2 regions of the Phyllobacterium sp. A18/5-2 genome follow, and region 2 is predicted to be linked to the other one. Evidence: predicted binding sites of a transcription regulator. Region 2 holds the regulator's gene; the other holds the start of a gene.
What was found. Region 2 encodes HrcA, which represses chaperone genes, less so after heat shock. Its sites were predicted from a motif close to GTTAGCACTCNCNNNNNGNGAGTGCTAAC; they were not measured.
Positions count from the first base shown of each region.

Region 1: N8E89_RS22745 (co-chaperone GroES) is a predicted target of HrcA. The motif match lies at 5,678-5,706, and genes of this name have one in related genera.

Region 1 covers NZ_CP104967.1:858,191-869,378, reverse strand. Annotated here, with positions in the region: gene N8E89_RS22780 (hypothetical protein) at 1-489, shown strand, start outside; gene N8E89_RS22775 (SPW repeat protein) at 2,037-2,399, shown strand; gene N8E89_RS22770 (Hsp20/alpha crystallin family protein) at 2,794-3,303, opposite strand; gene N8E89_RS22765 (Hsp20 family protein) at 3,386-3,856, opposite strand; gene N8E89_RS22760 (hypothetical protein) at 4,123-4,368, shown strand; gene N8E89_RS29490 (hypothetical protein) at 4,652-4,876, opposite strand; gene N8E89_RS22750 (hypothetical protein) at 5,323-5,529, shown strand; gene N8E89_RS22745 (co-chaperone GroES) at 5,857-6,171, shown strand; partial or broken gene groL (chaperonin GroEL) at 6,220-7,849, shown strand; partial or broken gene N8E89_RS22735 (Do family serine endopeptidase) at 8,263-9,610, shown strand; gene N8E89_RS22730 (DUF982 domain-containing protein) at 9,864-10,190, shown strand; gene N8E89_RS22725 (DUF982 domain-containing protein) at 10,671-10,934, opposite strand; gene N8E89_RS22720 (COG4315 family predicted lipoprotein) at 11,080-11,188, opposite strand, start outside.
Region 2 covers NZ_CP104966.1:1,490,518-1,501,705, reverse strand. Annotated here, with positions in the region: gene N8E89_RS07520 (phosphoadenylyl-sulfate reductase) at 1-216, opposite strand, end outside; gene N8E89_RS07515 (nitrite/sulfite reductase) at 206-1,876, opposite strand; gene N8E89_RS07510 (DUF2849 domain-containing protein) at 1,897-2,211, opposite strand; partial or broken gene cysG (siroheme synthase CysG) at 2,230-3,682, opposite strand; gene N8E89_RS07500 (hypothetical protein) at 3,773-4,045, shown strand; gene N8E89_RS07490 (YraN family protein) at 4,284-4,649, opposite strand; partial or broken gene rsmI (16S rRNA (cytidine(1402)-2'-O)-methyltransferase) at 4,657-5,611, opposite strand; partial or broken gene hemW (radical SAM family heme chaperone HemW) at 5,583-6,746, opposite strand; gene rdgB (RdgB/HAM1 family non-canonical purine NTP pyrophosphatase) at 6,730-7,389, opposite strand; gene N8E89_RS07470 (VOC family protein) at 7,386-7,793, opposite strand; gene rph (ribonuclease PH) at 7,806-8,522, opposite strand; gene hrcA (heat-inducible transcriptional repressor HrcA) at 8,648-9,718, shown strand; gene grpE (nucleotide exchange factor GrpE) at 9,793-10,506, shown strand; gene N8E89_RS07450 (trimeric intracellular cation channel family protein) at 10,622-11,188, shown strand, end outside.

The DNA of each region.
Region 1 (11,188 bases), on a different replicon from region 2:
TTTTCCATGCTGCTGCTAGGCTTGGCAATCTCACCTGCGACAGCAGAGGACGTTTGGTCACTCGATGGGTTCAAGGCTCCTGAGAGCGTGCTTTTCGATGCCAAGCGGAGCATCTTCTACGTCACCAATATTGCTGGCGAGCCCACGGGCAAGGACGGTGTCGGATACCTTTCAAAGGTCTCGCCGGACGGAAAGTTGCAGACGGCCGAGTGGGTGACCAGCTTCGATGCGCCCAAGGGATTGGTGATGAAAGGTGACACACTTTTCGTCACCGACACGGCAGGCTGGCAAAACAACCCTTGTTCGCCAATTTTCACACAGCGAAAGGCCCTATTCTTAAATCAAATCTCGTCTAATTTAAAGTCTGCATCCGTCCAATTTAAACTATCGCCCCGACCATCCTTCACGACGCAGCAACAGTCCAATTGGATGAAAAGTAAGTCGGGATTTGTTCCAATCACACCGTTCGCGGAGGGCCCTGAACATTAAAGGGCACCTATATATACGGTAGCAGGATCAAAAGGCGAACATGGCCTCAGGGCGATCTACCTGTGCCTCACGGGGAAGATCGCACTAGGGTTGAGAGCATACGCTGCACCCGATGGCTCTCGTCACGGGACTATTGCTTGAGTAGCGATAGGTCGAAGTCAGGCAGTCAGAGGCGATTGGCACGAGTTTTTGCTGAGTGGCTCATTCGCGAAATGTAATTAAGAGGGCTTTTGAGGAATACGATGGGGATCGGCACCCTCTCCCCGCCTCGTCCTCTAAGCAAATGTGCTTGCCGCTTCTACGACCGCAAAGCGCCGATAGTTGCTTGTCGTGATGTGCTCAGGACTTTGTTCAAAACCGATGGCTGTTGATAAACGTTCCTTTGAAAAGGCCGATAATAGACGAATTTCCGTCGAATCCGATTGGCGCCGAAATGGCTACAATCGCTGCATCCGTTGGTAAAATCCGTTCATTCCGTGGAATATTGTCGTGGTCCCCAGCAGCAGTGTAGGCTCATTTTCCTCATATCGCCTTTAAGAGCGAAGCGACGGTCGCAGATATTGAAAATTCGAGTCATTTGTCCTAAATTTTCGCCATCCAGACAATCTTGACTGCCAGCCCACGACTTTCGTCGGGGCAGATCTGTTGTTCTTTAAGGGAGTGACGATCATGGGAGAACCGACGCTGCAGACCCAGAACAAGAAAGCCGCTTCGCCGGAACTGTTGCGGCACATAAAGGCACAAGTGCCCACAAGGAGTTCTGAACCCAGTCGCTGTCCGAGATTTTACGGCGCGTCAAAGGCGGATGCATGCTCCATCGTTACCGGTCATCAAAAGCGTATCATTAACTGAGCGAGCAGCCGAATACACCGGAGGGTCGTTGTTCAGATCTGCGCCGCCGTATCACGAGTCTTATGCGATGCGCGCCTTCCTGTCCGGAGTTTCACGGGGCCTGCAACCCAGAATACCACGGGCAGTCTGTCTGAGCTGCCATGAACCAAGATCGCTATATCGGGCCGAAATAGGAGGCAACGAACACGTAAAGTAGGATAGATCGCCATGGATCATCAGGACCCACGAAAGAAATGTAGCCCCTGGAGCGCCGGCATGGACATGGAGCTGGCGTTACGGAGGGCGACATCCCTGGCTCCAGATCAGGCTGGCGTGACGACTTGGAGGATCAGCCCATGGCATTGGCGCCCCACCGCCTTAGTCGCTATGAGCACCAACAAAAAGGAAACCGGGGGGCGAAAGGGAGCCGAGACAGCCGCCAAAAGTCCGTGGGCGCGTGGTAAGGGCCTCGTGCGGGAGATAAAATTATCTGATCAGCATTCCTAAATGGGCACCCCGAGACTTTATCCGGTTGCTATGAAAGCAACACGTCCGTCGGCCGCTTAGCCGGCAAGCAACGCGGTGGCCAAGTCGCAGTGAATGCCAGAATATGCCATTCCTTCAGTTACTTGAAACTTGTCTATGAGAAAACTACCTCTTTGGGCAAAGCGTGTTTGCACGTGAACTGTGGTCAAGCTTCAAGGATGGAGGTTGTCATGGCTTACAATCTAATGGAAGGAAAACGCGGCCAGGATATGGCCAATCTGGTCCTTGCCGTGTGTCTGATGGTCTCACCATGGGTGATTGGTTTCGCAATGGAAACGGCGCCCGCATGGAACGCCTGGGTTGTTGGTGCCGCTCTTGCTGTTCTGGCCGCCGCGACGCTCTCGGAGTTTGCGGCGTGGGAGGAATGGGCCAACATGGCACTCGGCTTCTGGCTGGTGATCTCGCCGTGGGTGCTGGCCTTTACCGCGAATGTGAATGCGATGCGGACGCATGTCGTGATCGGCATCCTTGTCGCGGTCCTGTCGGCGTGGGCGCTTTGGGCCTATCGACAAGGTCCACAGGCGCATGCATGACGCAGTTGTCTGAAAGCGAGCCCGCCGCGGCTGCGGCGGGCTCAACTGGTGATCTTGATGTTCCCTAGAATTTCGACCTCATTCCCGCGGCGGGTAATTGACCGACCACAGTCTGCGGTTCGGTTTCAGGTTCGGCGAGTGTGGGCTCGGTCGTTCTGCACCACGTAATAGATATTGTGTCTCACAGCAAAGCGGCCGCCGCTTCTCTTGTGGGAAAGCGCAGCTCAAGTTGCGTCAGCCGCCGGTAGCCCATCAAAGCTTCGATGAATGGCGGTGTGCGGCCCTCGAAGGTCAGGCAGCCAAGGCCTAGCTCTCATCACCCTTTTAATCAGGGATACTGACCCTGGGTGCATCCGCATGGATGCACCCGGCGATCATGCTTTTGGCTCAAGGATCACTTTTCGCTGCTGATGGCGATACGCTTGGCGTTGGCCTGCGCTTTTTCTGTCTTCGGCAAAGTTATGGTCAGGAGGCCGTTCTTGAAGGTCGCGGCGACCTTGTCCTCGTCGATCTCCCGGCCAAGGCCGATGCGCCGTTCGAAGCGTCCATGGTAACGCTCACTGAACTGCCGGTCCTTGTCCTCGACTTCCGATTTCTTCTCGCCGCGAAGCGTCAGTACGCCGTCTTCCAGAAGAACCTCGACGTCTTTTTCCTCGAGGCCAGGCACCTCGGCCATGACCCTGATTTCCCTGTCATTCTCCGAGAATTCGACGCGCGGCCAAGTCCCGTTGCGCGGCGCCATTTCGTTGAATAGCGAGGGGGCACCAAAGCCGCGAAAAACCTCATCGAACAGTTTGTTGACGTCGCGGTGTAGTGACAGGAATGGATCAATGCCGCCTTCGCGATAGAGGCTCGGAACCTGGTTGTTGCCGCGGTTCCATGGAATAAGATCACGTACGCTCATGGTCTTGTCTCCTTTCATCTTTCTGCAATGCGAGCGCACCGGCTCCATTGGGGACGGTGGCCGCTCGCTGGTCAGTTTTTCATCAGGCGGCGACGTCGCCTTCGATCCGCTTTGATGCCGACTTCTTGCCACCGTGCGCGTTGATGGCGATGCGGCGTGGTTTCATCTCCTCAGGGATTTCCTTCTTCAGATCGATGACAAGCAGGCCGTTTTCCAGCTTCGCACTTGTAACACTGACATAGTCGGCAAGTTCGAAGCGGCGCACAAACTGGCGCAGAGCCAGGCCGTGATGAAGGTATTGCATTTCCTCGCCTTGCGACTTCGCGCCATTGATCACGAGGAGATTGGGCTCATGCGTGATCGTCAGCTCGTCGTCGGTAAAGCCGGCCACCGCGAGCATGATGCGATAGCTGTCCTCGCCGAACTTCAAGATATCGTAGGGCGGCCAGTCGCCGGCGGTTGGGGGCGGACTGGCGTTTTCAAGCAGATTGAAAATGCGATCGAAGCCAATGCTCGACCTGTAGAAGGGGGAAAAGTCGGTGTTGTTTCTCATAGCCACATCCTCCTCTTAAGAGCAATATAGGTACGAGGAACGCCAAGAAGCTGGCGCTCCCTGACCGGTGCCCGCCCCTTGCGGCAGCAGGCGACAAAGAGGTGGATATCGCGTTCTGCTGCGTCAAGAGGCTGATGGCCGGGGCTGCGATTTTTTTGTTGGCCTCCAACGTTTGATGCAACGAGCGCGGCTCCTCAGCGTTCTTTTGCGTGGAAACGTGATTGCCGCCAAACCGCGATTGGCAGATAGCCCGGGAGGAACGAAAGATGGTTTTGACGCGTAAGGACGTGACTTCGGTGCTTGGTCCGGTAGACGAGATGACAATTGCAGAAATTGCTTCGACAGGGGCATCGCTTGAAGAACTGAGGGAGGCCTTGATTTGGCTGAACAACGACGAAGTGTTGATGGGAGAGAGAGGCCGTCTGCCCGCAAGTCGCGTCGCAGCCCTGATTGACCTTCTTGAGGCTGAGGCACTATGGGACGACCCTGTTACGACACTCCCGCCTCAATGAATAGTGATGGTTCGCGCACTCAAACGTCTGCTGCCCGATGCAGGGCCAGAACGCGTTCGCATCGTCGGACGACGACGATGTACTTCCGCAGTCGTCCATCGCCCCCACCCGCATCAAGAAAAGCCCTGCTGACATGTTATCATTTCTTGTCAATGTCCGTCACGCATCAAGTTTCTTCGGGCGTTGACGGTGTGGTGCGCGATCGCAATTGCCGTCAACTTCGCTCCGGATGTCGTCGAGCTGGCGCAGCGCATCCATGACGGCGTCGAAGGCAACCGGTTCCTCAGCGTTCGGCAGCTTGCGCAACGCCGGCATCGATCTCGACCGCGCAGGCGTCTGAAGCCCACGAGGCGAGGATGGCGCGTTTTTCCTGGACATCGAGCGTATCATCCCGGAGCACGTCTTCAGGATGGCTGAAATGCCGTGCCGGATGAAGCAGGCGGCCGATGGACGGATTAGGGCATTCGGGGGCGATCGAGGGGATAATCATCGAAAGGGTAGGTTCCATGGCGCTCCTCCGTTCGTAAAATCTCCTTGTGTTGGTGTCCTAGAAGCGGCCCGAAATCAGGCCTCTTTTCATAGCGAAATATTTTGGAATTTTCCCGAGAAATTTCAATCGCCCCGCTGACGGGCATACGAAACAGCTTCGTGAATTTCATGGCGCTCGTGCTTGAGCGTGCTGATTGAGGGAAATTTTCCCAAGTCTTCTTGAAACCGCATTCTTGCAAAACCAGATCGAAAGCGCGATGCCAAAGGGCTCGTGTGCTGAAACGGATGCACCTCGGGCGCGGGAAGGAATCTATATATTTTGTAAGGAGGACGCAATGACGTTCGGTGCATTGCACAACCGCATCGAAGCCAACCGAAGACAGCAGTCACTCAATCGATGTGGAGGTTGGACGCTGCAGGTTGCTGGCGAGGCGGCGTGGCACCATGTCTTATGGAAGTCCGGCCATGAATGACAGGGTCAAACTAGAGCAACAGATCGCCACAGATATGGAGGCGTTGCCGGAAGGCTTTGGACGGATCGATATCGAGGCTGTCGCAAGGTTTTACGCCGGGCGGTTTGTCCGCATTCCCTTCAACGACATTGTTGCGATGATGGTCCAGGAAGCTGAACGACGCGGGGTCCCGTACGCAAAGACCGGCCAGGAGATCTGAAAAGCATTGACCGCTTCGAGCATGACCTGACGTCAAGCGAGGGGATTATTCCAGCTGCTCCTACGCGGATGAAAGTTCTTTGAAATCTGGCAAAACTTCAACGGCCAGGCGATCGGTTCAGGAAGGATTCGTTGTGTGAATCCATGTCATTAGCACTCCTGCATGGCGAGTGCTAAAATTTTTTCGTCGCCCTCTTGAAATGCTCCATAGGTAAGACCAATTCGTAAGGCGCGCGATGCCGGAAAGGATTGCGCGACCCGCGCCGGACCCGCTTCGGTTGCGGCGCGGAGGAACCTCAAAATCTGTTTGTCTAAAGAGGAGAACGACATGACGTTCCGTCCATTGCATGACCGTATTCTGGTCCGCCGCATCGAGGCCGAAGAAAAGACCGCCGGCGGCATCATCATTCCCGACACTGCCAAGGAAAAGCCGCAGGAAGGCGAGGTTATTGCTACGGGTCCCGGCGCCCGCGACGAAAGCGGCCAATTGCAGCCGCTCGACGTCAAGGTCGGCGACCGCATCCTGTTCGGCAAATGGTCCGGCACCGAGATCAGGCTCAAGGGCGAGGATCTCCTGATCATGAAGGAGTCCGACGTCATGGGTGTGATTGAAGTCGAAACCGCGGCTAAAGAGGCGGCCTGATGTGCCTGAGAATTCGGGCAAACGTGCTGCCTAGAAAGGAGTAGAACAATGGCTGCCAAAGAAGTGAAATTCCATTCCGAGGCCCGCGAAAAAAATGTTGCGTGGCGTTGATATTCTGGCCAACGCCGTGAAGGTCACGCTCGGACCCAAGGGACGCAATGTCGTTATCGACAAGTCGTACGGCGCTCCACGCATCACCAAGGACGGCGTAACCGTGGCCAAAGAGATCGAGCTTGAGGACAAGTTCGAGAACATGGGCGCACAGATGGTGCGCGAGGTGGCGTCCAAGACCAGCGACATCGCTGGCGACGGTACGACGACGGCGACCGTCCTTGCCCAGGCGATTGTCAAGGAGGGTGCGAAGGCGGTGGCATCGGGTATGAACCCCATGGACCTGAAGCGCGGCATCGACAAGGCCGTCGATGCCGTGGTCGAGGACCTAAAGAAGAATGCCCGCAAGGTGACCCAGAATGGCGAGATCGCCCAGGTTGGCACCATCTCCGCCAATGGTGATGCCGAGATCGGGCGCTTCCTTGCCGAAGCCATGCAAAAAGTCGGCAACGAAGGCGTCATCACCGTTGAAGAGGCCAAGACCGCCGAGACCGAGCTCGAGGTCGTCGAAGGCATGCAGTTCGATCGCGGCTATCTTTCTCCCTATTTTGTAACCAACCAGGAGAAAATGCGTGTCGAGTTCGACGAACCCTATATCCTCATTCACGAGAAAAAACTCTCCAACCTGCAGGCACTCCTTCCCGTGCTGGAGGCCGTGGTCCAGTCAGGCAAGCCGGTGCTGATCATCGCCGAGGACGTCGAGGGCGAGGCCCTTGCCACGCTCGTCGTCAACAAGCTGCGTGGCGGTCTGAAGGTCGCAGCCGTCAAGGCGCCGGGGTTTGGTGACCGGCGCAAGGCGATGCTGGAAGACATCGCTATCCTCACTGGCGGCACTGCTGTCTCGGAGGATCTTGGCATCAAGCTTGAAACCGTCACCCTGGACATGCTGGGCAGGGCCAAGAAGGTGGTGATCGAGAAGGAAAACACCACGATTGTCGATGGCGCCGGCTCGAAGAACGAGATCCAGGGCCGCATAGTTCAGATCAGGGCACAGATCGGGGAAACCACCTCGGACTACGACCGTGAAAAGCTGCAGGAGCGTCTGGCAAAGCTCGCCGGCGGCGTGGCCGTCATCCGTGTCGGCGGCTCGACGGAGGTCGAGGTCAAGGAGCGCAAGGACCGTGTTGACGATGCCATGCACGCAACTCGAGCGGCAGTCGAGGAAGGTGTGCTGCCCGGGGGCGGTGTAGCATTGCTTCGTGCCGCCAAAGCGCTCGACGACGTCCGGTTCGACAATGCTGACCAGAAAACCGGCATCGAGATCGTGCGCCGCGCGATCGAAGCTCCGGTTCGCCAGATCGCCGAGAATGCCGGTGCCGAAGGCTCAATTATCGTCGGCAAGCTGCGCGAGGCCGCGGAGTTCGGCTTTGGCTGGAATGCCCAGACCGATGAGTTCGGTGATCTCTACAGCCAGGGTGTGATCGACCCGGCCAAGGTGGTACGCACCGCCCTGCAGGATGCGGCCTCGGTCGCCGGCCTGCTGGTGACCACCGAGGCGATGGTTGCCGAGAAGCCGAAGAAGGAAGCGCCAGCCCCTGCCGTGCCGGCAGGTGGCATGGACTTCTGACGGAAGGCTGCGCCCGCCAGGCGGGCGCAGCCGCCAAGCGCGAGGTGTGTGATGCCATGAAGAGATGGGTGGTGCCATGAATATGCTGAACATCGCCGAGTTCTCGCCGCCGCAGCGTCAGGCCTCGGATCTTTGCTACGAGACGGACCTCAAGGCTGTGCTCGACCCGATTCGATCTGCTCGATCAGACCAAAGCGGCAGGCTGGGATCGTCGCAAGGCCGCCTATGCAATCATGGTTCTCGCCGCACAGAAGTTTTTGCAACAGGACGTCAAAATGGATGATTCGGGATTGACGGATTGGCAGCGTGCCGTTTCGCCTGGCACACATTGACGGAGAAGAAACCTGAACCTCAGGGCAGACCCGACCGCCGATTGACGTCGAAAGGAGGATCAAAGAACTCGGAGGGCTAAAATGGTCATGCGTTCGTCCGGATATCTTCACGTGTTCGCCGCACTTGTTCCCCTCCTCTCACCGGCACCCCTTCCGGTGGCAGCGGCGCAGTCACAAGCTGCCATCGGTGCGAGTGCGCAGCGCCCGCTTGCCGATGTGCTGGAGGGGGTGACGCCCGCCGTTGTCAACATCGCGGTGAAGTCCGGCTCATCCGCTGAGGCGAGATCCTCTCTACAACGATCCGTTTTTCCGCCGTTATTTCAACCTGCCTGAAATGCAACAGCGTTTGAGCGCCGGATCCGGCGTGATCGTTGATGCCGAAAAGGGCTATATCCTTACCAATCATCATGTCGTGGCTGCCGCTGGCGAAATCTCGGTAACCCTGAAGGATAGGCGTCGCTTTGTCGCCACGCTCGTCGGCAGCGACAAGGCAACTGACATCGCGCTGATCAAGATCAAAGCTCCACAATTGAAGGCTCTTCCATTTGGCAATTCCGACACGCTTCGGGTCGGTGACACTGTGGTGGCGATCGGCAATCCCTTTGGTCTCGGCCAGACAGTGACCTCCGGCATCGTCAGCGCGCTAGGCCGCAGCGGCATCAATATCGAAGGTTATGAAGACTTCATCCAAACCGATGCTTCGATCAATCCCGGCAATTCCGGCGGCGCCCTGGTCACGGCCGACGGTAAATTGATCGGCATCAATACGGCGATTATCGCCCCGGCCGGGGGCAATGTCGGCATCGGGTTCGCGGTGCCGATCGCCATGGCCTCCACCGTAATGCAGCAGCTCGTCGACCACGGCGAGGTACGTCGCGGCCGCATCGGCGTTGCCATTCAAGACGTCACCCCGGATTTGGCGCAGGCGCTCGGTCTTACCGAGAGTTCCGGCGTGGTGGTCAGCCGCGTTGAACAAGGCTCCCCCGCCGCGAGCGCTGGCCTTCAGGCGGGTGATGTCATCATGAGCGTCGATAAGCATCGCATTTCCAGTTCGGCCGACCTGCGCAACCGCGTCGGACTCGCCCCGGTCGGCTCGGACATCGAAATCGACTATATGCGCGATGGCGTGCATAAATCCGTGACCCTGCGCATCGAAGCGGGCGGCGCAGTTGAGGAGGCCGAAGTCCTTCCCAATCGCCTTGAGGGCGCTGAGTTTCGGGACGCGGGAGGAACCGTTGTCGTCAAACACATTGAGGAAGGCAGCGCCGCGGCTCAGTCAGGCTTGAAATCTGGCGACGTGATTGTCGCCGTCAACCGCCGGCCAATCTCCTCGGTCGCAGATCTGACAGAGGCATTGCGTGACGCAAAAGGCACGCTCGCGTTCGATCTTGTGCGCGGTGGGACGAAGCTGTTCCTGATTATTCGCTAGGAGGCTTGCTTACCGGGCTTGGTGAATACTGTTCATCATTTGGGAGAAGAAAATGAGGAGATCTGTTCGATGGAGACATGCCGGGCGCCAATTGACTTGGCGCCGCCGCCGCTTAGGCACGAGCTGGCCAGGGCGCGGCGTTGAACGAGTTTCGGCTTACGACGCCACGTCTCAGACCGGCGCTGCGCGTGTTCGAAACGGATTTGATTTGGCTCGCCCGGTCAAACGCCAAGCTGCAACATTGGAGGAGCTCATGGAATACCACGTCTTCGAAGAGCCCGTCACCCTGATTGTCGGGCTCGGTTTCCCAACTCAGGTCAGGACCGTAGCGGAAGCCTATGCGCTGCTCGGCGAATGGCATTCATCGAAAACCGACCCTGCGCGCACGTTGGCGATTAACGCGTGCAGGGCAGCGCTGTCTGGAGAGATCGAAGCGCAGACGGCACGGGGCTTGTTCGTCGCCTTTGCCCATAAGCACGACCTTTTGGCGCCCGGGCACGATGAGGGTGCCTCGCAAGGGGATGTAAGCGAAAGAGCTCGTTTCGGCGTCTCTCTTGAGCATGATGGGAGGCCAACATGACAGATTTGCAAGCGACCGCGCTGATCGCCTTCGCCATGGTCTTGGCGATGGCACGCCTGTACATTTCGCAACGGAGGGCCTGAGACCGAGGAATGCCTATTCTTGTCCGCATAACATCGTTTGTGTCGTCGGGGATGGGATCATGGACGAAATTGTCTTGCTTCTTTGCATGTCCGTTGCGGTACCAGTTTTCTGCACGTTAGCCGGCATCGTCGTTGCATTTATCGACCGCAAGCCGAGACTATCGAGCAAGGAAGCTTGGCGCATTGCGTGGCGCACAAGTCGCCAATCTAACGCGCCGGAGCCACGCCGGGAAGACCCAAACGAAGCAGATAAGCACGGCGCGAGGCGGCGATGACAAACCACAAAAAGGGGCAGATGCGGCGGCCGACCTGAACATCGCTGACGAGCACTGGATCCGATGGCGCGAGGGCTGTACCGAGAAGCAGCGCTGACTCGTATCACCTTGTCCTCGTTCGGCTAATAATGCACCCAACTGGTGTTCTCGACATAGATATTTGCTTCCGTGGCAGCCTCGAGAAAAGCCGACCTTGCCATGTCGCCGGACACAGTGCCATCCAGCGCCTCCAGACACGCTTGTCGCGCCAAACCGTGAAGCTTTCCCCGTTTCCCTGGCCATTCATTCAAGAGAAATTCGACCGCCGTACCGACCGAACTGATGTTCTGTCGTTTGCCGGGATATGCCGACTCAACGGTCACCGATTTGAAATATACGTTTTCCACTAGCGAGGCGTCCCAGTTAGAATTTGACTATTTGTATAGGGAGAAAGCAGATTGCCGGAGATAGCATTAAGCGTCATGTGCCCGCTTAACTGCCTCTTTGGGAGAGGGGCGATCCAAGACCGCCCCAGCTTTATGCAGCGCGGTTTTATTTGGCTATATGCCAAACGCCGCCAACACCATCGCCGCTCATTTCACCGGCTTTTTTATCTTCGGCATAGGTGTAAAGCGGCTTGCCCTCATAGGCCCACATTTCC
Region 2 (11,188 bases):
TTCAAGAAAAAGCACCGGCGTCGCCCGATCTATCTGTGCGATCATGTGCAGCAACACCGACGACTCCGCTCCGAACGAGGAAACCACGGCGATTTCCTCGTTGAACAGATGATCGATGGCAAGCTCGATCACATCCATCGGTTCGAGATTGCCGTAACGGGCTTCAAGCGCGCGCGCTTCATCCGCTACGGTTTTCTCGTTGAATTCAAGCAGCATTTGCAGCCTCGCTATAGAGCGCATCCTTGAACGGTGCAGCGCCCACACGCCGGTAGGTGGCAAGGAAGTTCTCTTCCTTGTCGGTGCGGATATCGAGATAACGGTCAACAATGGTTTCAACCGCATCGACGATTTCTTCCGAGGAGAAACCACGTCCTGTGATGTCACCGATGGTGCAGATTTCATCCCCGGAACCGCCGAGCGAGATCTGGTACAGCTCCTCGCCCTTCTTCTCGACACCGAGAATGCCGATATGGCCGACATGGTGATGACCGCAGGCATTGATGCAGCCGGAAATCTTGATCTTCAGTTCGCCGATGTCCGCCTGACGCTCCGGCTTGCCGAACCGTTCCGAGATGCGCTGGGCGACGGGAATCGACCGTGCATTGGCAAGGGCGCAATAGTCGAGCCCAGGGCAAGCGATAATGTCTGTGATCAGCCCGGCATTGGCGGTCGCAAGACCATCGGTCAGCAAAAGGTCATAGACGATTTGCAGATCGGCGATCGCCACATGCGGCAGAACCAGGTTCTGCTCATGGCTGACGCGGATCTCGTCCTGCGAGAATTTCTCGGCGATATCGGCAACCAGGTCCATCTGTGCGTCGGTTGCATCACCGGGGATGCCGCCGATGGGCTTCAGAGAAATGGTCACGACGCCGTAGTCTGGATTCTTGTGCGGCGTCACATTCTGATCGACCCAGGTGGAGAATGAATGATCGGCCTTGCGCGCGGCCGCAAGGCCCGACCAGCCTTCCGGACGTACGGGCAGGCTTGGCGGCGCGAAATAGCTGTCGATGGCATCGACGTCCTTCTGCGGCAGCTTCAGGTCGGTTTCCTTCAGCACCTGCCATTCGGCTTCGACCTGACGTGTCAGTTCTTCCGTGCCGGTTTCGTGCACGAGAATCTTGATACGCGCCTTGTACTTGTTGTCGCGGCGGCCATTCAGATTGTAAACGCGCATGATCGCTGTCGTGTAGGAAAGCAGATCCTCGACGGGGAGGAAATCGCGGATCTTCTTGGCAACCATGGGGGTGCGGCCCTGACCGCCACCGACATACACCGCGAAACCGAGTTCGCCCGCATCGTTCTTCTTCAGATGCAGGCCGATATCGTGCACCTGGATCGCAGCACGATCACGCTCGGCGCCGGTGACGGCAATCTTGAACTTGCGCGGCAGGTAGGAAAATTCCGGATGCATCGACGACCACTGACGCAGGATTTCCGCATAGGGGCGCGGATCGGCGACCTCGTCGGCAGCAGCCCCGGCAAAGTGATCGGCAGTGACATTGCGGATGCAATTGCCCGAGGTCTGCAGCGCGTGCATCTCGACCGACGCCAATTCATCAAGAACCTTGGGCATGTCCTTCAGCGCCGGCCAGTTATACTGCAGGTTCTGGCGCGTGGTGAAATGCCCGTAGCCGCGATCATAATGGCGGGCAATATGGGCGAGCTTGCGCATCTGGCGGCTGGAGAGCGTGCCATAGGGGATGGCGACGCGCAGCATATAGGCATGCAACTGTAGATAGACGCCGTTCATCAACCGCAGCGGCCGGAACTGGTCTTCCGTCAATTCGCCGGCAAGACGGCGCTCAACCTGATCCTTGAACTGCTCAACGCGGGCCGAAACAAACGCGTGATCAAACTCATCGTAACGATACATTCTGTGCGGGCCTTTAGCTGTTAAGCGGCGGTTGCTTTGGGCTTTTCAGCCTGCTTGCCGAGATCAAGACGGATGGTGGGGCCGAGCTGGCGGATGCGCTCGCGCAGGCGCAGCGGATAAAGGTTTGTGCCGCGCTCTTCAACATCGATCACATTGACGTCGATAACGAGGTTAGACTTGATCGCTGCCTTCCCGGCCTCTTCAAGAGCGCTTACCGCTTCGGCGTGACGGGCGATCAGCGCACCGTCGATCTGTTCCAGCCACTCGCCATTGGCGCCGAGCCATACGGCTTCACCATCGGTCAGGCGGTTTGCGGTGAGAACTTTGACACTCATGATCGTGATCCTTCGCGTTCAGGCAGCATTGGTTTCAAGGTGGCGGGTCGCCACGGGATTCTTGTTCTGTGCGGCAAGCGGCTCGGCCTTGTCGATGGCGGCACCTGCAACAGCATCGCCGATGACGACCATGACCGGACCGTCGAGATCGTTGCGCTGCTCCAGCGCCGGCAAATCGTTGAGCGTGCCATGGAACATGCGCCGTTCGGGGCGGCCTGCGTTTTCGATGACCGCAACGCCGGTATCGGCATGAAGCCCGGCCTGCATCAGCCGCTCGGCGACGGAAGCGGCAACACTGCGGCCCATATAGACGGCGATCGTTGCGCCTGAAATGGCAAGGCGCGCCCAGTCGGGCAGCACTTCACCGGCCATGTCATGACCCGTGGTGAACACGAGGGAGGATGCCACGCCGCGCAAAGTCAGAGGCAATTGCATATCGGCAGCCGCGGCAAAGGCCGAGGTGATGCCCGGTACGATCTCGAAGGCAATGCCGGCGTTGCGCAGCGCGGCCATTTCCTCGCCGGCGCGGCCATAAACCAGCGGATCGCCGGACTTCAGGCGAACAACGCGCTTGCCCTCGCGGCCGAGAGCAACGAGCAAATCGTTGATCTCGCTCTGGCTCTTGGAATGGCAGCCCTTGCGCTTGCCGACGGAAAGGCGGGTCGCGTCGCGGCGGCCCATGGCAACGACGGCCTCCGGGACCAGCGCGTCATAGACGATGACGTCGGCTTCCATGAGCACGCGGTGGGCACGCAGGGTCAAAAGATCTTCGGCACCGGGACCGGCACCAACCAGCCAGACATAGCCCTCTGGCTCGTCCTGGCTTTCGAGCAGACCGGCGGCAGCCTGATGGGCGCCAGTCAAGTCATTGTTATAGACATTGCTTGCGACGTCGCCGGAAAAAAACGAGCGCCAGAACAGGCGGCGCGGCAAACCCTTTTTTCACCAGCTTCTCGACCACTGGCCGATAGGCATTGGCGAGACGCGCCAGATCACCGAGACGCGGCGAAAACGCCGCGTCGATGCGTGCGCGGATCATCTGGGTAAGGACAGGGCCTGTACCCTCCGAACCAATGGCGATGGCGAGTGGCGCACGATTGACGATAGCGGGCGTGAAGAAATCGCAGAGGTCGGGCCGGTCAACGACATTGACCGGAATTCCCTGACGGCGTGCCTCAGCCGCGACCGCCCCGTCCTGGTCTTCATCGCCGGTGGCGACGAAGACCAGTTTTGCGCCGGTCAGATGCTTGGGAGCAAATTTTTCTACGAGATGTTCGTGACCGCCTTCACGGAGAAAATCGGCCAATTCCGGTTCGGGCTCCTCAGCAACAACGCGTATCGTCGCGTTCGTCTGCGCCAGGAGCCGCGCCTTGTTGAGCGCTTCCTCGCCATTGCCAACAACCACAAGCACTTCATTCCGCACGCGGAAAAAGGCTGGAAAGACAGATAGCTGGTTGGCATGGATGGACATGAATAAGACAATCCCGATGGTTCAGGGGATTATCCATGATCCGGCAGCTGTTTATAAGGAACAGAAGTGCGCCGAATCCCGGTCAAGAGCATGGAATTTCTGAAAAAGCCGAAACAAGCGGATTCTCTTTCTATCGTATACAAAGAGACACACGCCTTGCCATCACCCCTTGAGGCAAAGCGAGACATGCTCGATCATCCGCATCTGGCCGGCCATCCAGCCAAATCAATACACGACTACTTTTATCGGGTTAACAAGAAAATGCAAGCCCCTTTGTTGCTGGCCGTGGCGAAGACACGCTCGATCCGGTATGGACGGCTCCGTCACAAGGAGCGGAGACACCTGATGCGCATGATCTCGTAGATCTTCCGGTCAAGAATCTGCAAGCGTCGAAAGGCTTCTTCACCGCTCTCGGTTTCAGCTTCAATCCGGGTTTCTCCGACGACAAGACTGCCTGCATGATCATTGACGAGAACATTTATGCCATGCTGCTCGTCGAGGAGCGCCGCGCATTTCGCGCAGGGTCAGGTCAAAATGCTGCACAAGGAAGCCGCTTGTAGAATGCGACCGGATCTCAACCATATCCTAGTGCAAGTTTTGTCTAGACGGTAAAAACCGCCTGCACATGCACGGGCCAGCGCCAGGGCAGGATAGCGACGAGATCAAAGCGCAGGGAGAGACGGGTATGGTCACTCTGACGCGCAAGCCAATGATCCGCAGCTGCCTCGATCCGGCGCATGGTCAGTGCATTGACCGAGTCCATCGCCTGCTCAAGCGTTGCCCGCGCCTTCACCTCGACGATGAGAACGGTGTCGCCGCGCCGTGCGATCAGGTCGATCTCGCCGAGTTTGGTGCGATAGCGGCGGCCGACGATGCGGTAGCCTTTCAGTATGAGGGCAAGGGCAGCGAGATGTTCTGCGGAGTGGCCGCGACGGTAAGCCTTGCGGCGCTTGCCCAATTCGCTCATCTCGCGCCTATTTCAACGCCAGAAGCCGTTGATAAAGTTCTCCCTTGGGCCGGCCGGTCATGCGCGAGGCCTCACCCGCTGCCTTGGCCGGTGCCATTTCGAGAACGAGGGCGCGCAGCAGCGCATCGATGTCGTCGTCGGAGCGCGGCACATTCTCATGTTCTTGCGGTGGGCCAACAACGAGCACCACTTCGCCGCGGATACGGTCCTCGCCGTCGAATTCCGCTGCCAGGTCCTTCAGAGGCAGGGTGACGACAGTCTCATATGTCTTCGTCAGTTCACGGCACAGCGACGCCTGGCGTTCAGGGCCGAAGATTTCGACCATGTCTGCCAGCGTTGCCGCCGCGCGATTTGGCGATCTCGAAGAATACCAGCGCCGCATCAAGGGTTTTCAATTGCTCGAGCTTCGCCCGGCGCTGGCCCTGTTTCGACGATAGGAAGCCGGCAAAATAAAACGAATCCTTGAATAATCCTGAAGCTGTAAGGGCGGCCAGCACCGATGATGCGCCGGGGATGGGCACGACCCTTATGCCGGCGGCTTTGGCTTCAGGCACCAGACGGCCTCCCGGATCAGAAACCAGCGGCGTACCCGCATCTGAAACCAGTGCGACGCTCTTGCCCGCCAAAAGCGCCTCGATCAGTTTGGGGCCCGCCATTTCGGCATTGTGTTCGTGGTAGGCGTAGGGGCGGCGGGAAATGCCGTAGCGGTCGAGCAGAACGCGGCTCACACGCGTATCCTCGCAGGCGATAATGTCTGCCGCTGCCAGCGTTTCGATGCCGCGTAGGGTCATGTCGCCGAGATTTCCGATCGGCGTCGCCACGATATAGAGGGCCGGCTCCAGTGGGCGGGCGCGGTAGGAAGCGCTGCCGATCTGATAGTCCCGCTCCTTGTCGGCAGTTTTTGGGGCTTCTCCCTCGGACAAAACTTTTCCCTTATGCTGCCAGATCGGCGATGACCGCATTGAGCACGATGGCGCCCTCGGGCGTCGTGCGAATACGGCTATTGCCGATATATTCGATAAGGCCCTGCTCCGCCAAGGAAATCACTTTACCTTCCTTGACGCTGTGTCCAGTCAGACGTTCGTAGCGGGCGAGATCAATTCCCTCTGCCAGCCGCAATCCCATCAACAGGAATTCGTCGCCTTCCTGCTCTCTATTCAGGAACTCTTCCTCGACAACCCCGTGGCCGCCGGCTTCGACTTGCCGCAACCAGGATTCTGGGATGACGCTCGGTGATGGTTACTGCGCGCGTCCCATTTTCAATGAAGCGTCCGTGCGCGCCCGGACCGACACCGACATATTCGCCATAGCGCCAGTAAACGAGATTGTGCTGCGACCCGCGCCGGGTGCGGCATGATTGGAAATTTCATAGGCTGGCAGGCCATGGCTCGCCGTTACATCCTGCGTTTCCGCATAAAGCGCTGCCGCGTGATCACCGTCGGGTGTCACCAGTTTCCCCGCCTTCCACAGATTGTAGAAAGGCGTGCCTTCCTCGATCGTCAGCTGGTACAGCGACAAATGATCGGCGGCATAGGAGATCGCGCGGGCAAGTTCATCGCGCCAGCCTTCAATGGTCTGGTCCGGCCGCGCATAAATAAGGTCGAAGGAAAGCCGCGGGAAAATCTCGCGCGCCAGTCCGATCGCAATGAGTGCCTCATCGACGCTGTGCATGCGGCCGAGCCGGCGCAGATCCGGATCATTGAGCGCCTGCACGCCAAGCGACACCCGGTTGACGCCCGCGGCGCGATAACCGCGAAAACGATCTGCCTCGACGCTGGTCGGATTGGCTTCCAGCGTGATCTCGATATCATCCGGCACGTGCCAGTTGCGGGCGATTTCATCGAGGATGGAAGCCACCGTCTCCGGTTGCATCAGTGACGGCGTACCGCCGCCAAGGAAGATGCTGGAAACCGTGCGCTGACCCGTACGCTCGCGCATCGTCGCCATTTCGCGGGCAAAGGCTGCGGCAAAGCGCGGCTGGTCCACCGGCTGATGCCGGACATGCGAGTTGAAATCGCAGTAAGGGCATTTGGCCATGCAGAAGGGCCAATGAACGTAGACGCCAAAGCCGGACTCGCCTTTATCGGGATGGTTCATGCGCATCCAGACAATCTTTGGCAAAGCGCTGGAAGGCACGAGCGCGATGCGACAGCGCATCGGTGTCGCCCGGCTTCCAGCCGTGTTTCTGTTCCGCAGTCATTTCGCCGAAGGTTGTATTGTAGCCTTCCGGCCTGAATACGGGGTCGTAGCCGAATCCTGCGGTGCCGCGTGGCGGCCAGACGATCTCGCCTTCCACTTCGCCGCGATAGTAATTGGCTTCGCCATCGGGCCAGGCAAGGCAGATAACCGAAACGAACCGGCCGCTGCGATCCCCGGGTGCGCTCGCACCCTTTTCCTGCAATGCCTTCTCGACCTTCCGCATGCCGTGAGCGAAGTCACGCTTGCCGTCCGGAAGTTCGGCCCAATTGGCGGTGTAGACACCCGGATTGCCGCCCAGCGCATCAACGCATAGGCCTGAATCGTCGGAAAGCGCGACAAGACCCGTCGCCTTGGCGGCAGCAGCGGCCTTGATGTAGGCGTTCTCCTCGAAGGTCGTGCCCGTCTCCTCGGGTTCAGGCAGGCCCATGTCAGCGGCAGACACCACTTCGAAGCCGAACGGCCCGAGCAGGTCGATCATTTCCCTGATCTTGCCCTGGTTGTGGCTGGCGACGAGCAACTTGCCTTTTTGAAGCGTTCTCATTTCAGATTCCATAATTGTGGTTCGGCAAATTCAATCGAATTTCCCGACGGATCGCGGAAATACAGGGAGTGCGCGCCGTTCGGCCAATCGAACTCGCTCTCGATGACGATACCGTTGGCCTCCAGATGGGATTTCCACTCCGCAATTTCATCCCGCGTCGCGCGAAAACACACATGACCCGGCCCATCCGCGCCATGGGACGGTATCGGCAGACCGCCTTTTGGCCTTTCCTTCAACTTTTCAACGTTGAAAAGAATAAGCACGCCGGGCCCGCAACGGAAGAATACCGATTCATTGCCGGCACGCAGGATGACTTCCATCCCGAGCACACCAGCATAGAACCGCGCAGCCACTTCGACATCGGTCACATAAAGCGCTGTTTCCAGTATTCCTGATGGCTGCATGGTTCCTGTCTTCTAGCCGACGGCCATTTTCTGCAGCGAAACCAAACGGTTGATGCCGTTGCGGGCAAGCCCCATCAGTGCCAGCAATTCGTCTTCGGAGAAAGGATCGCCCTCGGCGGTTCCCTGTACTTCAACAATACCACCCTTGCCGGTCATGACGAAATTGGCATCGGTCTGGGCCGTCGAATCTTCCTGATAGTCGAGATCGATGACCGGGGTGCCATCGGAAATACCGCAGGAAATGGCAGCGACATGGTCCTTCAGGACTTTTTCGACCTTGAGCATCTGCCGCGCTTCCATCCAGCTCAGACATTCGTGCAGGGCCACCCAGCCGCCAGTGATCGCTGCGGTGCGGGTGCCGCCGTCGGCCTGGATGACATCGCAGTCGACGGTGATCTGTACTTCGCCGAGTGCCTGCAAATCCACCACAGCACGGAGCGAGCGCGCAATCAGCCGCTGGATTTCCAGGGTACGGCCACCCTGCTTGCCGGAAGAGGCTTCGCGGCGCATGCGATCGCCGGTCGAGCGCGGCAGCATGCCATATTCGGCCGTGACCCATCCCTTGCCGGTGTTGCGCATCCAGCCCGGCACTTTTTCCTCCAGGCTAGCGGTGCACAGCACGTGGGTATCGCCGAATTTGACCAGGCACGAGCCCTCGGCATGTTTGGAAATGCCGCGCTCAAAGGAAATGGCGCGCATTTCGTCGGGGGCTCGTTTGGAAGGACGCATGGGCTAACCTCTTGTTGATCTGTTTCCCGGCCTTTTAACCGCGATGGGTGAATGAAGCAAAGGCTTTGATGATTGACCCGATAATGCTTATATCAGGCCGGCAACGAACAGAAGTATGAGGCAGGATGAACAACGCCGTGGTTCCGGAGACATTGCAATCGCTTGATCAGCGGTCGCGGGATATTTTCCGGCGGATTGTCGAGAGCTATCTGGGCGACGGCGAACCGGTTGGATCGCGCAACCTGTCGCGCATCCTGCCTGTGTCCCTTTCCCCCGCCACAATCCGCAATGTGATGAGCGATCTGGAACATCTCGGTCTCGTCTATGCGCCGCATATCTCGGCCGGGCGGCTGCCGACGCAGCTTGGACTGCGTTTTTTCGTCGACGCCTTCATGGAAGTCGGCGACCTCTCCTCCGCTGAGCGTAATTCCATCGAGGCTCAGGTGCGGGCTTCCGGTGAATCCCAGTCGGCGGAAAGCGTGCTCACCCAGGCAAGCCAGATCCTTTCCGGCATGTCGCGGGGTGCCGGGCTGGTTCTCGCCAGCAAGGCGGAAGGTGCGCTGAAGCATATCGAATTCGTTCGTCTCGAGCCGACAAAGGCATTGGCAGTACTCGTCACCCAGAGCGGCGATATCGAAAACCGCGTCATCGATCTGCCGCTCGGCGTCACGCCATCGCAATTGATCGAGGCGTCGAATTTTCTCAACGCGCATATTCAGGGACGCACCATCACCGAGGCGCGGCAGGAAGTCGCCCGGCTCAAGGAGGAAACACAGCAGGCGCTGGACGCATTGTCGCAACATCTGGTTGAACAGGGCCTTGCCATCTGGGGCGGGGCTGGTGGCGGCCAGCCCGCACGGTTGATCGTTCGCGGGCGCGGCAATCTGCTCGAATCGGTCAATGCCGAGGCCGATCTCGAGCGCCTGCGTCATCTGTTCGACGATCTCGAGACCAAGGAAGGTACACTGCAGTTGCTTGATCTGGCGGAGGCCGGACCGGGCGTGCGTATTTTCATCGGTTCGGAGAACAAACTGTTTTCGCTTTCCGGTTCGTCGCTGGTCATCGCGCCATACCGCGATCTGGAACAGCGGGTGATCGGCGCGCTGGGTGTCATCGGTCCAACGCGGCTCAACTATGCGCGCATCGTGCCGATGGTGGATTATACGGCCCAGCTTGTGTCGCGCCTGCTTCGATAGTCATTTGCACTTGATTTTTATGGCCTAAAGCTCGATATCCAGCGCAACTTACGAATAATGAACGGACAGGATAGATGGCTGAAGACAAGAAAAATCACGACACACCCGATCTCGACCAGCGCGACCTGAAGAATCCGCGCGATCGAGATGCGCTGAAGCGCGCTGCCGATGATTTTCTCAAATCGCGCAAGGCTGAAGAATACGCGATGGCCCAGGATGACGAAATTGAAGCTCAGGCCAACAATTGGGCCGAGCTCGACAGGCTGCGCGCCGAAAACGGCGACCTGAAGGACCAGCTGCTGCGGCTTGCCGCCGACATGGAAAACCTGCGCAAACGGACCGCACGCGACGTTCACGATGCGCGCGCCTATTCGGTCGCCAATTTCGCCCGCGACGTTCTTTCCGTTTCGGACAATCTGAAGCGCGCGCTCGAAGCAATTCCTGCCGATGCGCTGGCTCAAGGCGACGCTGGTTTCAAATCGCTTGCCGAAGGCGTTGAGATGACCGAACGTTCGCTGATGACTGCGATGGAACGCCACGGAGTCAAGAAAATCGAGCCGCTGGGCCAGAAGTTCGATCCAAACTTCCATCAGGCGATGTTCGAGATTCCAAATGCTGACGTACCACACAACACCGTGTTGCAGGTCGCACAGTCAGGCTTCGTCATTGGCGACCGCATGTTGCGCCCGGCCCTGGTCGGCGTATCCAAGGGTGGCCCCAAGCAAGGGGCAGGCGAAGGCCAGCCGGAACCTGGCCCGATCAATCCGCAGGCGGAAAAAGACGCCTGATCCGGCCTGCAAGTCGAATTTGAGAGCCGCGTTCCTTAACCGGGAATGCGGCTCTTTTCATTTTGGCGGGTGATGCTCTATCGTGCCCATTATCCGGGCGCAGGGGGAATTGCCGATGACCACGATCCAGCTGTTCAACTATGCCGGGATATTCGTCTTTGCCGCGACAGGCGCCCTGGCGGCATCACGCCGCCAGCTCGATATCATCGCGTTCATCTTTCTTGCGGCGGTGACGGGCGTCGGCGGCGGTACGTTGCGCGACCTGATCCTTGGAGTTCCGATATTCTGGGTCAAGGATCCGGGGAACCTTCTGGTCTGTGCCGCGGCCGCAATCGTCGTCTATTTCTCCGCCAATCTGCTGGAGTCACGCTACCGCGTGCTGCTATGGCTCGATGCGGTCGGCCTCGCCGCCTATAGTGTCATGGGTGCAGCCAAAAGCCTGGCGTTGGGCTTCGATTCAAGCATTGCCGTCGTCACCGGCATCATGACCGCTACCTTCGGCGGCATCCTTCGGGATATCATTTCCGGTGAGCCATCGGTGCTGATGCGCCGCGAAATCTATGTGACGGCCGCCCTGGCCGGGTCGGTCGTCTACATTATTCTGCACGCTCTGTCTCTTGGACTGGAACTGTCGGCACTCGCCGCTGCACTCACCGCATTTGCGGTGCGTGGCGGCGCGCTT